3 regions of the Leclercia sp. S52 genome follow, and region 3 is predicted to be linked to each of the others. Evidence: predicted binding sites of a transcription regulator. Region 3 holds the regulator's gene; each other region holds the start of a gene.
What was found. Region 3 encodes ArgR, which controls arginine synthesis, uptake and breakdown. Its sites were predicted from a motif close to ANTGAATAAAAATACANT; they were not measured.
Positions count from the first base shown of each region.

Region 1 (4,871 bases), 1.0 Mb from region 3:
TACGCCTGTACGGCAACGACTCCCTCAACTCGACCTTCACCCAGTCCACCGTGGCGCGCCGCTGGCAGCACTTCACTTTCCGCGCCGAAACGCGAATGGAGTTCGCCCCGCGTCACTTCCAGCAGAGCGCGGGCCTGACCTGCTACTACAACAGCAAAAACTGGAGCTACTGCTTTGTCGATTACGAGGAGGGGCAGGGCAGAACCATCAAGGTGATCCAGCTTGACCACAACGTGCCGTCGTGGCCGCTGCACGAGCAGCCCATTCCGGTGCCGGATGAGGCGCAGAGCATCTGGCTGCGCGTTGACGTGGATAAGCTGGTCTACCGCTACAGCTACTCATTCGACGGCGAAACGTGGCACACCGTGCCGGTGACGTACGAGGCGTGGAAGCTGTCGGATGACTATATCGGCGGGCGCGGCTTCTTTACCGGCGCCTTTGTCGGGCTGCACTGCGAGGATATCAGCGGTGATGGCTGCCACGCCGACTTCGACTATTTCACCTACGAGCCGGTATAACGGCTCAGGCCGGGTAGCCCAGCGCGCGTGAGAGCTGGCGCCCGGCCTCCTGCAGCTGCTCGCGGAAGTGGGTCAGTTCCTCATCGCTGACGCGGGAGGTGAGGGTCGACAGGCTCAGGGCGGCGATCACGCGGGATTCATGGTTACGCACCGGAACCGACACGCAGCGCACCCCCCTGTTCGTTCTCTTCACTGTCGAGGGCATAACCCTGCTCGCGGGTTTGCGCCAGCGCGGCCAGCAGCGCCTCGCGTGAGGCCAGGGTCGCGGGAGTAAAGGTGGTGTACTGATAACCCTCCAGCAGGGTGTTCAGCTCGGCGTCGCTCAGCCAGGCGATCAGCACTTTGCCAATAGCGGTGGCATGCACCGGCAGGCGACGGCCAATGCGCGAGTAGGCGATGGCCGCCAGCTTGCCTTCAATCTTCTCGATATAAACCCCTTCGCGCCCGTCCAGAATGCCCAGATGGGTGGTCTGCCCGGTGCGCTCCGACAGCTCCGTCAGCCAGTGCTTCGCCTTCTGGCGAATATCCATGGTGCTCACCACAAAGTGGCCGCGCTCGACCAGCTTCATGCCCGGGCGATATTTACCGTTCTCCGGATTCTGATCGATATAGCCGTGCAGCTGCAGGGTTTTAAGCAGCGAGTGAAGGGTGCTCTTGCTCAGGCCCATCTGTTTACTGATGTCGGTGATTTTGAGTTCCGTCGCCTGTTCGTTAAACAGATCGAGGATCTGTAAGGCACGTTCAACAGATTGAATAATAGGCATAAGATCGGACATCCGCGCTGGAATTAAGGCCAAAACGTACCCTGTTTACGCTGAAAAATCAATCGACCCGGCAGGCGCGGCCTCGGCCGATCTCAATATCGGCATTGGCAACAGAGGCGGTGAAATTTGACTTAAGTCATATCTGATGCTTATGGATCCGAATTAAAAAGATAGGCTGTGCCTATTACTCACATTTTAATTGTTCTTTTACACTCATTAACCGTATGGCTTTCCGCATTCTGCATGGCTCGTTTAAAAGGTATTTTATGACTGCTTCGAAAACATGGATCTCTTTGGGTACAATTGCCAGTCCGGCTACTGGAACGTTATTTTCAAAAATTCTCACTCAGCATAATCATAAATATATTCTGTGGTATAACGGCGAGCAGCTTTTTAAACCCGGCGATCGGATAAAAGTCATTTATAATCGTTTATTTATTAACGACGAGCCCTGCGATATTAATATTCTGCAGATCGACAAATACAGCCATACCCTGTGGCGCGTGATGCACAAGATGTCCAGTTGCCCCGGCCATCGGGAGCCGGAGAGCGAGACGTGCGATGCCCCGACAAAGTGCATCTTTAAAAAATGCCCCTACGGTAAGGTGCGGGTGAGGGCAAATTAATAATATCCAGACGGATAATATAAAGAGCAGGAGGGCGATAACCCTCCCGTTAATTTAAACGCAGAGGTTATTCACCCAGAGTGGCGACCATTACCGCTTTAATGGTATGCATGCGGTTCTCTGCCTGATCAAATACCACGCTCGCCGCCGACTCAAATACCTCGTCCGTCACTTCCATCCCGCCGTGCAGATCGAACTCTTTCGCCATCTGCTTGCCCAGCGTGGTCTGGTCGTCGTGGAACGCCGGCAGACAGTGCAGGAACTTCACGTTCGGGTTACCGGTCAGCGCCATCATCTGGCTGTTCACCTGATAGCCACGCAGCAGCGCAATCCGCTCTGCCCACTTCTCTTTGGCTTCGCCCATCGACACCCACACGTCGGTATAGATAAAGCCTGCGCCCTTCACGCCCGCCGCCACGTCTTCGGTGAGGGTGATTTTGCCGCCGTTCTTCACTGCCAGGGCGCTGCACTCCGCCACCAGGCTCGCTTCCGGCCAGCAGGCTTTCGGGGCCACCAGACGCAGATCCAGCCCGGTGAGCGCCGCCGCTTCCAGCATCGAGTTACCCATGTTGTTACGCGCGTCGCCGGTATAGACCAGCACCATCTCGTTAAAGGCCTTGCCCGGGAGATGCTCCTGCATGGTGAGCAGGTCCGCCAGCAGCTGGGTCGGGTGGAACTCGTTGGTCAGCCCGTTCCACACCGGTACGCCGGCAAATTCCGCCAGGGTTTCGACCACTTCCTGACCATGGCCGCGATACTGAATGCCGTCATACATCCGACCCAGCACGCGCGCGGTATCTTTAATTGATTCTTTATGCCCAATCTGGCTGCCGCTCGGCCCGAGATAAGTCACGCGAGCGCCCTGGTCAAATGCGGCAACTTCGAAAGAGCATCGGGTGCGGGTTGAGTCTTTTTCGAAGATGAGCGCGATGTTTTTGCCAGTAAGCTTCTGTACTTCAGTCCCTTTTTTCTTATCGGCTTTCAGCTGTGCCGAGAGGGCAAGCAGGGAGGTGAGCTGTGCAGGGGTAAAATCGAGCAATTTCAGGAAATGTTTTTTATACAGTTCAGACATTTTATCCTCACATGGCAAAGGTCACTTATTGAATTAAAATTCACTTTATCTGTATCAATATTCACTTGCAACCCCGTTTCACAAATCTTTCTTACAAAGGTGGAGGCAAACACATCCGTGTGTGAAAATAGAAGTATCTGCCGCACTTTAAAGAGGAACGAGCCATGGCAAACCCAGAACTGCTGGAAGAACAGCGCGAAGAGACGCGACTGATTATTGAAGAACTGCTGGAAGACGGCAGCGATCCGGATGCGCTGTACACCATCGAGCACCATTTCTCTGCGGATGATTTCGAAGCGCTGGAAAAGCTGGCGGTAGAAGCGTTCCGTCTGGGTTACGAAGTGACCGAGCCAGAAGAGCTGGAAGTGGAAGAGGGCGACACCGTCATCTGCTGCGACATCCTGAGCGAAGGCGCGCTGAAAGCCGAGCTGATCGACGCCCAGGTTGAACAGCTGATGGACCTGGCCGAACGTTTTGAAGTGGAATACGACGGCTGGGGCACCTACTTTGAAGATCCGAACGGCGAAGAGGGTGACGAAGACGACGACGAAGATTTCGTTGATGAAGACGACGACGGCGTGCGTCACTAAGTATTATCGCGGCAGCTTCGGCTGCCGCTTTGCAAGGTTTAATAATGGATTACCCGCAGATACTCGCCCCTGTTTTAAACTTCCTCCAGTGCCCGACCCCGCAAGCGTGGATTGATAAAGCCCGCGACCCGGCTAACCTGCCGCTGCTGCTCACCGACCATATGGTGTGCGAACTCAAAGCCGCCCAGACCGCGCTGCTGCTAGTGCGAAAATACGTCGCCGATGAGAGCGGTGCCGACGCGCTGCTCGAGTGGCTCAAGCCCTACGAAGCCTTTACCTTCCGCGAAGGCCCGGAACCGGATTTTGTCGCCCTGCATAAGCAGATTGGCAAAAGCGTGATGCCGAAGACCGACGACCCCTGGGGCCAGCTGCTTATCGACAGCATGGTGCTGCTGATCAAAGAGGAGCTGCACCACTTCTGGCAGGTGCGCGAGGCGATGCTGTCCCGCAACATCCCCTACGTCAAAATCACCGCCAGCCGCTACGCCAAAGGGATGCTGTCAGCCGTGCGCACCCACGAGCCGCTGACGCTGATCGACAAGCTGATCTGCGGAGCCTATATCGAAGCGCGCTCCTGCGAACGCTTCGCCGCGCTGGCGCCGTTCCTCGACGAGGATCTGCAGAAGTTTTACCTGTCGCTGCTGCGCTCTGAGGCGCGGCACTATCAGGACTATCTGACGCTTGCCCAACAGGTCAGCGACAACGATATCTCTCCGCGCATACAGCTTTTTGGCGAAATAGAAGCCACACTGATCTCATCACCGGACAATGCGTTTCGCTTCCATAGCGGCGTGCCGGTGTAAACCGGCATAGCTAAAGGATCAAGGATGCGTAACGATGAGAAGAGCGTGGACTCGTATAGCAGTGGTAGCGGTTATCTCCGCAGCAGTGGCCTTCTGGGTTTATTACGACAAGCAGCGTCAGCAGAACACCCCCGAACATCGACTTGATACCGTCCTTAACGCCATGCCCTCCTGGCAGGTGCTGAAAGAGCAGGACCCCCGATTTGTGGCACGCATCCGCGAGCAGATCCTCACCATGCAGAAAGCGGGGGAGTCTGAGCAGGAGATCATCGACGTGGTCCAGCCGCAGATCCTCGACCTGCAGATGTCGCGACTGCAATATGCCCCCGACGCGAATGCGGTGGCCTGGATGACGATCAACATGGAGCAGACCGCCGCCATTCAGAAGGTGAGTGACGATGCCTGTTTCCGCTTTTTATTCCCTGCCGTGAAGGGCGGCGTCAACCCGATGCGGGTGCTGGATAAAGAGATGATGCAGCGCCGCCTGCAGGCCGACGC
Region 1 covers NZ_CP152474.1:513,556-518,426, forward strand. Annotated here, with positions in the region: gene AAHB66_RS02385 (glycoside hydrolase family 43 protein) at 1-518, shown strand, start outside; partial or broken gene AAHB66_RS02390 (IclR family transcriptional regulator) at 523-1,282, opposite strand; gene AAHB66_RS02395 (hypothetical protein) at 1,549-1,908, shown strand; gene argF (ornithine carbamoyltransferase) at 1,976-2,980, opposite strand; gene rraB (ribonuclease E inhibitor RraB) at 3,145-3,570, shown strand; gene miaE (tRNA isopentenyl-2-thiomethyl-A-37 hydroxylase MiaE) at 3,615-4,373, shown strand; gene AAHB66_RS02415 (topoisomerase II) at 4,408-4,871, shown strand, end outside.
Region 1: the regulator ArgR is predicted to act here: its motif matches at 3,008-3,025, upstream of argF (ornithine carbamoyltransferase).

Region 2 (4,871 bases), 470 kb from region 3:
GGATGAAGCCTCGATGATCGACCTGACCATGATGTCTCGTCTGATTGATGCCCTGCCGCCCCATGCCAGGGTGATCTTCCTCGGCGATCGCGATCAGCTGGCGTCCGTTGAAGCCGGGGCCGTGCTGGGCGATATCTGCACCTGGGCCAGCGCCGGTTTTACCGTGCAGCGTGCTCAGGAGCTTGCGGGCATGACCGGATGCCAGATGGAAGGCAACGTCAGCCCGGTGGCGGGCGCGCTGCGCGACAGCCTGTGCCTGCTGCAAAAAAAGCTACCGTTTCGGCAGCGACTCCGGCATCGGGCAGCTGGCGGCCGCGGTTAACCGTGGCGACCGCCACGCTCTGCGCTCGGTATTTGACGGTACGTTCAGCGATATCGAGAAAAAGCAGCTCCAGAGTGGGGAAGAGTATCTGGTGATGCTGGAGGATGCCCTGCAGGGATATCACCATTTTCTCGATCATGTGCAACGTCAGGCCTCCGAAGGGGAGATTCTGGCGGCATTTAGCCGCTACCAGCTGCTGTGCGCCTTACGGGACGGTCCCTTTGGTGTGGCCGGGCTCAACGAAAGGCTGGAGCAGGTGCTGGTGCAAAAACGCCGCATCAGCCGTCAGCCGCATTCGCGCTGGTATGAAGGCCGCCCGGTGATGATTTCGCGCAACGACAGTGCGCTGGGTCTGTTTAATGGTGATATCGGGATTGCGCTGGATCGGGGGCAGGGGCTGCGCGTCTGGTTCCAGATGCCGGACGGCAGCCTGAAGTCCGTACAGCCGAGCCGCCTGCCGGAGCATGAAACCGCGTGGGCGATGACGGTGCATAAATCTCAGGGCTCTGAGTTCGATCATGCGGCGCTGATTTTGCCTACCCAGATGTCCCCGGTAGTGACCCGCGAGCTGGTCTATACGGCCATTACGCGTGCCCGTCGGCGGTTATCGCTGTATGCGGATGACGGTGTGCTGGTGCAGGCCGTTACCACCCGTACGGAGCGACGCAGCGGGCTGAGTGCGATTTTTGAAGCTTTGTAATTATTTTCTCTCACACTTCTGAGGGAACCCCTCAAATAATCTTCGCACGGACGATTCCCTCTCCCTTGAGGGAGAGGGTTAGGGTGAGGGGGGAACATGCGGCTCAGGTGGTTGTTCCGTTCACCTTACGTTCTGCTTTTCTCTGTCGGCCGCGTCACCCGTGAACGTGTGAAGGGGGGCTCGCCGCCGCCCCCTTCACAATCCCGGCTCCCGGCAAAGAAAATCGCCGCTTCGCGGTGCCCTCAGCTTATTCCTTCAGGCTTTCGGGTCGGGCACCAGCCTGCATCCGTGCAGGCTATGCCCTCTCGGCGCGTCCCTGCGCCTCGCCCCGGCCTTCCGGAAACGCTTCGGCGATTTTCAGCCGGACCAGGGAGCCGCTGTAAGTGTTTTATTATTCTGAAATTATTCCATCGCTTTAAGCGCAAGAAAATTATTGCGGATTTATCAAACTTTGCTGGAAAAGAGATTAACCCAGATCCGCCATCAGCACCTTCGAGCGACGCTGATAGTTATACATCTCTTTCTTGGTTTCCGGCAGGGAATCAATGTCCACCGGCGTGAAGCCGCGCTCCTGGAACCAGTGAATGCTGCGGGTAGTGAGTACAAATAGCTTACTCAGCCCCAGCTGCCGCGCCTGAAGAGCGATCCGCTCCAGCAACACTTCGCCGCGTGATGAGCTGCGGTAGTCAGGGTGCACCGCCACGCAGGCCATCTCCCCAATCTTCTCTTCCGGGAAGGGATAGAGCGCCGCGCAGGCGATGGTGAGGTTGTCGCGCTGAATAATGGTGAACTTGTCGATCTCCATCTCCAGCTGTTCGCGGGAGCGACGCACCAGGATCCCCTGCTGCTCCAGCGGGCGAATCAGCTCCAGAATGCCGCCGATGTCGTTGATGGTGGCGCGGCGGATCTGCTCGGCGCTCTCCATGACGATCTGCGTCCCGATACCGTCGCGGGAGAAGAGCTCCTGCAACAGGGCACCGTCTTCCTGATAGCTGATCAGGTGGCTGCGGCGCACGCCGCTGCGGCAGGCTTTGATGGCGCCGCGCAGGAAACGCACGGTGCCAGAGTAGTAATCGCCCTGTTCCTCAAGCGCTTCGACCCGCGCCTGGGCTTCGTTCGGGAACAGCTCAGAGACGATATTCCCCAGCTCGTTAGTGACCCCCTGCGAGGAGCAGAAGCCGATCATTTTTTCGGCTTTCAGCTTGATTGCCAGCTGGGTGGCAATCTCTTCTGAGGTGAGGTTAAAGCTTTCGCCGGTCACCGAGACGGCAACCGGGCCGGTCAGCACAATCGCGCCGCCGTCGAGCTGGCGGTGGATTGCCTCTTCATCAATACGACGAATACGTCCGCTGTGGCAATAATCCACCCCGTCATCCACCCCAAGCGGCTGAGCGATAATAAAATTGCCGCTCACCACGTTGATGTGCGCCCCCTGCAGCGGGGTATTGTTGAGGCTCATCGACAGACGCGCGGTAATGTCGAGCTGCAGCAGACCGGCGGCCTGCTTTACCAGCTCCAGCGTTTTGGCGTCGGTGACGCGGGTATGTTTGTGGTAAATCGGCTCGTGATGATGCGCGGCCAGATTGGCTTCAATCTGCGGACGGGCACCATAAACGACAACAAGGCGAATACCCAGGCTGTGCAGCAGGCCGATGTCATTGACAATGCTGGAGAAGTTCTCGTGCTCAATGGCTTCGCCGCCGAGCATAATGACGAACGTCTTCCCCCGGTGGGTGTTGATATAGGGAACAGAATGGCGGAATCCCTGGACCAGTTCGATTCTACGTTCCTTCACCACGGCACAACCCCTCATTGAATGTTTATTCGTAATTTTTGTATTTTTATTCGAATATGCACCCGCGCGCAAGCCAAACTTTTCGCCGAAGCAAAGAAAACATTTAGTGAAGTAATCATTAACGCATGATTGTTTACCCTTTTAAGGATGACAGGTTATGCATCATTCGCTAAAGTTTTCGGTCAATTTGGACGTTATGAGAAGTTATTCGATATCTTTGCTCGGGAGAAGCATGTCGGGATCCAGTAAAGCATTAAGTCGCCGCCGCCTGTTACAAGGGGCCGGGGCAATGTGGTTGCTTAGCGTAAGTCAGGTAGGGCTTGCCGCCGTCAGTCAGGTGGTGGCGGTACGTGTCTGGCCAGCGTCGACCTATACACGCGTGACGGTCGAGTCCAACCGGGTGCTGAACTATAAGCAATTCGCCCTGAGTAATCCGGAGCGGGTGGTGGTGGATATCGAAGGGGTGAACCTCAATTCAGTCCTTAAAGGGATGAGCGCCCAGATCCGTGGCGACGATCCTTTTATCAAGTCCGCGCGCGTCGGGCAGTTTGATCCGAAAACCGTGCGCATGGTGTTTGAACTTAAGCAGAACGTGAAGCCGCAGCTGTTTGCCCTGGCACCGGTAGCTGGTTTTAAAGAGCGTCTGGTGATGGATCTCTATCCCGCCAACGCGACGGACATTCAGGATCCTTTGCTGGCGTTGCTGGAAGATTACAACAAAGGCGATCTCGAAAAGCAGGTTCCGCCTGCGCAGAGTGGTCCGCAGCCGGGCAAAGCCGGGCGCGATCGCCCGATTGTGATCATGCTCGATCCGGGTCACGGCGGGGAAGACTCCGGCGCAGTGGGCAAATACCGCACGCGGGAAAAAGACGTGGTGCTGCAGATCGCCCGTCGCCTGAAGGCGCTGATCGACAGAGAAGGCAATATGCGCGCCTATATGACGCGTAACGAAGACGTCTTTATTCCGCTGAAGGTGCGCGTGGCGAAAGCGCAAAAGCAGCGCGCGGATCTGTTCATCTCTATCCATGCGGATGCCTTTACCAGCCGTCAGCCCAGCGGGTCGTCGGTGTTTGCCCTTTCCACCAAAGGGGCAACCAGTACGGCGGCAAAACTGCTGGCAGATTCGCAAAACGCCTCTGACCTGATCGGCGGCGTCAGCAAGAGCGGCGATCGTTACGTTGACCACACGCTGTTTGATATGGTGCAGTCGCTGACCATCACCGACAGCCTGAAGTTTGGTAAAGCCGTACTGGGTAGACTGGGTAGGGTAAACAAGCTGCATAAAAACAGCGTCGAGCAGGCCGGGTTTGCGGTATTAAAAGCGCCGGATATCCCGTCGATCCTGGTGGAGACCGCGTTTATCAGTAACGTGGAAGAGGAGCGCAAGCTTAAGACGGCCGCCTTCCAGCAGGAAGTGGCGGAGTCGATACTGGCGGGGATTAAAGCCTATTTCTCGGATGGGGCGACGCTGGCGAGACGCGGTTAATCAGGATGGCCGGGTTTACGCCCGGCAAAATGACAAACTGCAGATACAAAAAAACACCCGAAAGGGTGTTTATTGTTTTCAGAAGTGTTGGTTGCGGGGGCCGGATTTGAACCGACGACCTTCGGGTTATGAGCCCGACGAGCTACCAGGCTGCTCCACCCCGCGTCCGTCATTCTACTTCGTAGAATCTTACTTCTTTAAATTTGATTGGTTGCGGGGGCCGGATTTGAACCGACGACCTTCGGGTTATGAGCCCGACGAGCTACCAGGCTGCTCCACCCCGCGTCCGTCTTTCTACAGTCGTAGAAGATACTTCATCAAATTTTAATTGGTTGCGGGGGCCGGATTTGAACCGACGACCTTCGGGTTATGAGCCCGACGAGCTACCAGGCTGCTCCACCCCGCGTCCGTGGAAGCGCACTATACTCGGATGACTTTTTGTTGCAACCCTTTTTCGTAAAAATCACCAAATTAGGTGTTGATTGTACGCTCCTCCGACAGTTCGGCTGTTTTTTGCGCAAAATTTGCGTGAGGGGAGGTAATCGCATTTCAATACACTTGCCGGTTT
Region 2 covers NZ_CP152474.1:3,929,715-3,934,585, reverse strand. Annotated here, with positions in the region: partial or broken gene recD (exodeoxyribonuclease V subunit alpha) at 1-1,022, shown strand, start outside; gene argA (amino-acid N-acetyltransferase) at 1,489-2,820, opposite strand; gene amiC (N-acetylmuramoyl-L-alanine amidase AmiC) at 3,050-4,303, shown strand; tRNA gene AAHB66_RS18765 (tRNA-Met) at 4,392-4,468, opposite strand; tRNA gene AAHB66_RS18760 (tRNA-Met) at 4,512-4,588, opposite strand; tRNA gene AAHB66_RS18755 (tRNA-Met) at 4,633-4,709, opposite strand.
Region 2: the regulator ArgR is predicted to act here: its motif matches at 2,855-2,872, upstream of argA (amino-acid N-acetyltransferase).

Region 3 (4,871 bases):
AACCGTTAAGCAGCTTTGCCGAACTGCGCTCGCGCATCGCCACCACGGAGCCAGGCGCCACGGTTAAGCTCGGAATTTTACGTGACGGCAAACCGCTGGATCTGCAGGTCACGCTGGATAAAAGCACCTCATCATCGGCCAGCGCAGAGATGATTGCCCCGGCGCTGCAGGGGGCGACATTAAGCGACGGTCAGCTGAAAGACGGCACCAAAGGCATCACCCTCGACAGCGTCGAGAAGAGCAGCCCTGCCGCACAGGCCGGTCTGCATGAGAATGACGTGATCATCGGAGTGAACCGCGTCCGCGTGCTGTCCATCGCCGAAATGCGCAAAGTGCTGGAAGGCAAACCCACCGTTATTGCCCTGCAGATCGTGCGCGGCAACGACACGCTCTATATTCTGCTGCGTTAAGCCTGTACGCGTCCGGACATCACCACGTGTGATGTCCGGATAAGTCATGCTATGCTGCTTGCGATCTTCCCTTAACGACGCCCGTATCATGGTTTTAAAGCTCATTCGTTCGGTCGCCATCGGCCTGGTTGTAGGTGGCCTTTTACTGGCCGCGATGCCCTCTTTACGTCAGTTTAATCAGCTGGCTGCGCCGCAGTTTGACAGCGCAGATGAAACACCTGCCAGCTACAATCAGGCAGTACGCCGCGCCGCCCCTGCGGTGGTTAACGTCTATAACCGTGGGCTGAACAGCACCAGCCATAATCAGCTGGAGATCCGCACCCTCGGCTCCGGGGTGATCATGGATGAGCGCGGCTACATCATTACCAACAAACATGTGATCAACGATGCCGATCAGATCATCGTTGCGCTGCAGGATGGCCGCGTCTTTGAAGCCCTGCTGGTTGGATCCGACAGCCTTACGGATCTGGCGGTCCTCAAAATCACCGCCACCGGTGGTCTGCCGGTTATTCCTATTAACCGTAAACGTACCCCGCATATCGGCGACGTGGTGCTGGCGATCGGTAACCCCTATAACCTCGGGCAGACCATTACCCAGGGGATTATCAGCGCGACGGGTCGAATCGGCCTGAACCCTTCCGGGCGGCAGAACTTCCTGCAGACGGACGCCTCCATCAACCACGGTAACTCTGGCGGCGCGCTGGTGAACTCGCTGGGCGAACTGATGGGCATCAATACCCTCTCGTTTGACAAGAGCAACGACGGGGAAACGCCCGAAGGCATCGGCTTCGCCATCCCGTTCCAGCTGGCGAACAAGATTATGGATAAGCTCATTCGCGACGGTCGGGTGATCCGCGGCTACATTGGTATTGGCGGGCGTGAGATTGCGCCGCTGCATACCCAGGGTGGCGGCATCGACCAGATCCAGGGCATTGTGGTGAACGAAGTGACCCCTAGCGGTCCGGCGGCGGAAGCAGGCATGAAGGTTAACGACGTTATCGTTTCGGTGAACGGTAAACCGGCTATATCGGCTCTCGAGACCATGGATCAGGTGGCTGAGATCAGACCTGGCTCGATCATTCCGGTGGAAGTGATGCGCGATGATAAGAAACTGACGCTGCAGGTGACCATTCAGGAATACCCGGCCACCAACTGAGTTCAGCAGAGATAAAAAAACCGGAGCATTGGCTCCGGTTTTTTATTGCCCTGACGGGAAGTGAGTCGCTTACTTGTTAACGAACTCTTCGCCCAGGACGATATCGTTCTTCAGCGTGTCCAGCATGCCGGCCATCGCCTGCTGCTCGAACGCGCTCAGGGTGCCGATAGATTTACGCTCTTCAATACCGTTTTTACCCAGCAGCAGCGGCTGAGAGAAGAAGCGTGCATGCTCGCCGTCGCCTTCAACGTACGCGCATTCCACCACGCCTTGCTCGCCCTGCAGAGCGCGCACCAGAGACAGACCGAAACGTGCTGCAGCCTGACCCATAGAGAGGGTTGCAGATCCGCCACCCGCCTTCGCTTCCACCACTTCGGTGCCGGCGTTCTGGATGCGTTTGGTCAGGTCAGCCACTTCCTGCTCGGTGAAGCTCACGCCAGGGATCTGGGACAGCAGTGGCAGAATGGTCACGCCAGAGTGGCCACCGATAACCGGAACTTCCAGCTCGGTTGGCTGCTTACCTTTCAGTTCCGCCACAAAGGTGTTGGAGCGGATGATGTCCAGCGTGGTCACGCCGAACAGTTTGTTCTTGTCATACACGCCCGCTTTTTTCAGCACTTCTGCTGCGATAGCAACAGTGGTGTTAACCGGGTTAGTGATGATACCGATGCAGGCTTTCGGACAGGTTGTCGCGACCTGCTGAATCAGGTTCTTAACGATACCGGCATTCACGTTGAACAGGTCAGAACGATCCATGCCAGGCTTACGCGCCACGCCTGCGGAGATCAGCACAACGTCTGCGCCTTCGAGCGCCGGGCGCGCATCTTCACCGGAGAAGCCTTTGATTTTGACAGCCGTCGGGATGTGGCTCAGGTCAACCGCCACACCAGGGGTTACCGGGGCGATGTCGTACAGAGAGAGTTCTGAGCCTGCAGGCAGCTGAGTTTTCAGTAGTAGGGCAAGCGCCTGGCCGATACCGCCAGCAGCGCCGAGGACTGCGACTTTCATCCTAAACTCCTTATTATGGTGAGCTAACTTTCTGTTACTCCGTCGCGGCGACCATAATTCAGCAGATCAATAATTACAATCTTCATGCTTTGAGAATTAGCGGTCACGCGCTTTTCGCTTCTGCCGGAAGGCTATCGGGCGTTATGCGATAACTAAGCAACGAATCAAGAGGGGGTTACAATACACCCTCGCCAGCCACCAAAACAACATCAATTTGATAACATTTAATTTACTTTTAAGCTTATTTGCGAGGCGTGACGCAGGCATGTTCCTCGATAACGAATTTTGATAAAATCACTCCCTTTCATAACATTATTTCAGCCTAAGATTGGGCAGATACTTTGCATAAAAATTCATCCATGTGCATAATAATGTTGTTTCTACCGCTATATTTCGGGTGATTTATGCGAATCTCTTCTAAACAAGAAGAATTGGTTAAGGCGTTCAAAGCGCTGCTTAAAGAAGAAAAGTTTAGTTCTCAGGGTGAGATCGTTCAGGCCTTACAGGAAGAAGGCTTCGAAAATATCAACCAGTCGAAAGTCTCCCGCATGTTAACCAAGTTTGGCGCAGTGCGTACCCGCAACGCCAAAATGGAGATGGTCTACTGTCTGCCAGCTGAGCTGGGCGTACCGACAACCTCGAGCCCGCTGAAGAATCTGGTGCTGGATATCGACTATAACGATGCCGTGGTGGTGATCCACACCAGCCCGGGCGCAGCCCAGCTGATTGCGCGTCTGCTCGACTCGCTCGGGAAAGCAGAAGGTATTCTCGGCACCATCGCCGGTGACGATACAATCTTCACGACCCCGGCCAATGGTTTTTCGGTGAAAGACCTCTACGAAGCCATTCTGGTTCTGTTCGAACAGGAACTCTGATCTCCTTCCCTGCTGCGTCCCGCAGCGGGGAATCTTCGGTTCCTGCCTCGTTTTGCCTTACATTCTGTTATCTGTGATTTAACAAATAGTGCGTTTTTCCGCTTCAATTCATTCATGCAGTGGATGATTCGCCCCACGATCGCACGAATAATCAAATTGTCCTATCCTTATGATTTTAATAAAAATAATCGACTATTTTGCGTTTACCCCCGGCTTTTTTATTCCCTTCAGTTATAAAACCATCTCTGCTTAATACGTAATTTCACGAGAAACAATTAGCATGGTATTAATTTTTGCCGTTATTAGTGTATACTTGATTTTGTGATGAGGGTCACGAAACGAAGACCCCAGTAAAGAATATGACGAGGAAGAGAATCATGAAAATCAAAACTACCGTAGCCACACTAAGCATTCTGTCTGTTCTGTCTTTCGGTGCATTTGCTGCCGATGCGATTAACGCCGAGCAGGCCCAGTCCCGTGAATCTATCGGTACCGTTTCTGTCGGTGCAATCGGTACTTCTCCGATGGACATGAATCAGATGCTGAAAGAAAAAGCGCAGGAACAGGGTGCCTCATCCTATCGCGTTATCGAAGCGCGTACCGGTGACCACTGGCATGCCACTGCTGAGCTCTACAAATAAGTCGTACCGCGCACAACCCGAAATACCCGTTATCTCAGTTCAACGACACCAGGCATAAAAATAGCAGCATAACCCTTCTCGCCGTTGAACGTGCCCTGTAAGTAAGGAGTAAAGACTATGAACACTAAATTAATCATCGCCACCCTTGGTTTAGCTTCCGTTCTCTCATTCGGTGCCAGCGCAGCTGTGCATCAGGTTACCGCGGAACAAGCACAAGGCCTGCAATCACTGGGTAGCGTAGGCGTTACCGAAGTTGCCGGTTCTCCAATGGATGTCCGTCAGGCCCTGGCAGCAAAAGCTGAAAAAGCCGGCGCCAGCAGCTATCGCATTACCGAGTTGAATACAGGCGACCACTGGCATGCCACGGCCGAGCTGTACAAATAAACCCTCGTCGTATTGACCTACGACTTGCCCCTGCCTCGCAGGGGCTTTTTTTTTGCCTTTTTACGGACGAACGTTAAAGCGGATCTGACCTTCCAGCTCCTCTTCCGCCTCATCAAATAGCAGGATAAGCGCACCGAAACGCCTGCGCAGCTTCTCCGGCAAATGGGTAAATTCGATTTCAAGCGGTAACGGCAGCTGGTTGCCGGTCACGATCTCCCACAGAGAATCCAGGTTTGTCACGCTCTCCCGCGCGATGCCAAAGGTACGTGAAAACTCACGGTAAAAGTCTTCCTGACTGTCGATTTCATCAAAATCAAACGTATAGATATTCATTTCCCGCCACCCCGTCCAGGCGGGCGGCTGATGCCGCCCTGCCGATTATAATCCCCCCGATATG
Region 3 covers NZ_CP152474.1:4,402,002-4,406,872, forward strand. Annotated here, with positions in the region: gene degQ (serine endoprotease DegQ) at 1-410, shown strand, start outside; gene degS (outer membrane-stress sensor serine endopeptidase DegS) at 499-1,566, shown strand; gene mdh (malate dehydrogenase) at 1,636-2,574, opposite strand; gene argR (transcriptional regulator ArgR) at 2,979-3,449, shown strand; gene yhcN (peroxide/acid stress response protein YhcN) at 3,827-4,090, shown strand; gene yhcN (peroxide/acid stress response protein YhcN) at 4,208-4,474, shown strand; gene AAHB66_RS21130 (barstar family protein) at 4,535-4,807, opposite strand; partial or broken gene AAHB66_RS21135 (NAD-dependent succinate-semialdehyde dehydrogenase) at 4,857-4,871, opposite strand, start outside.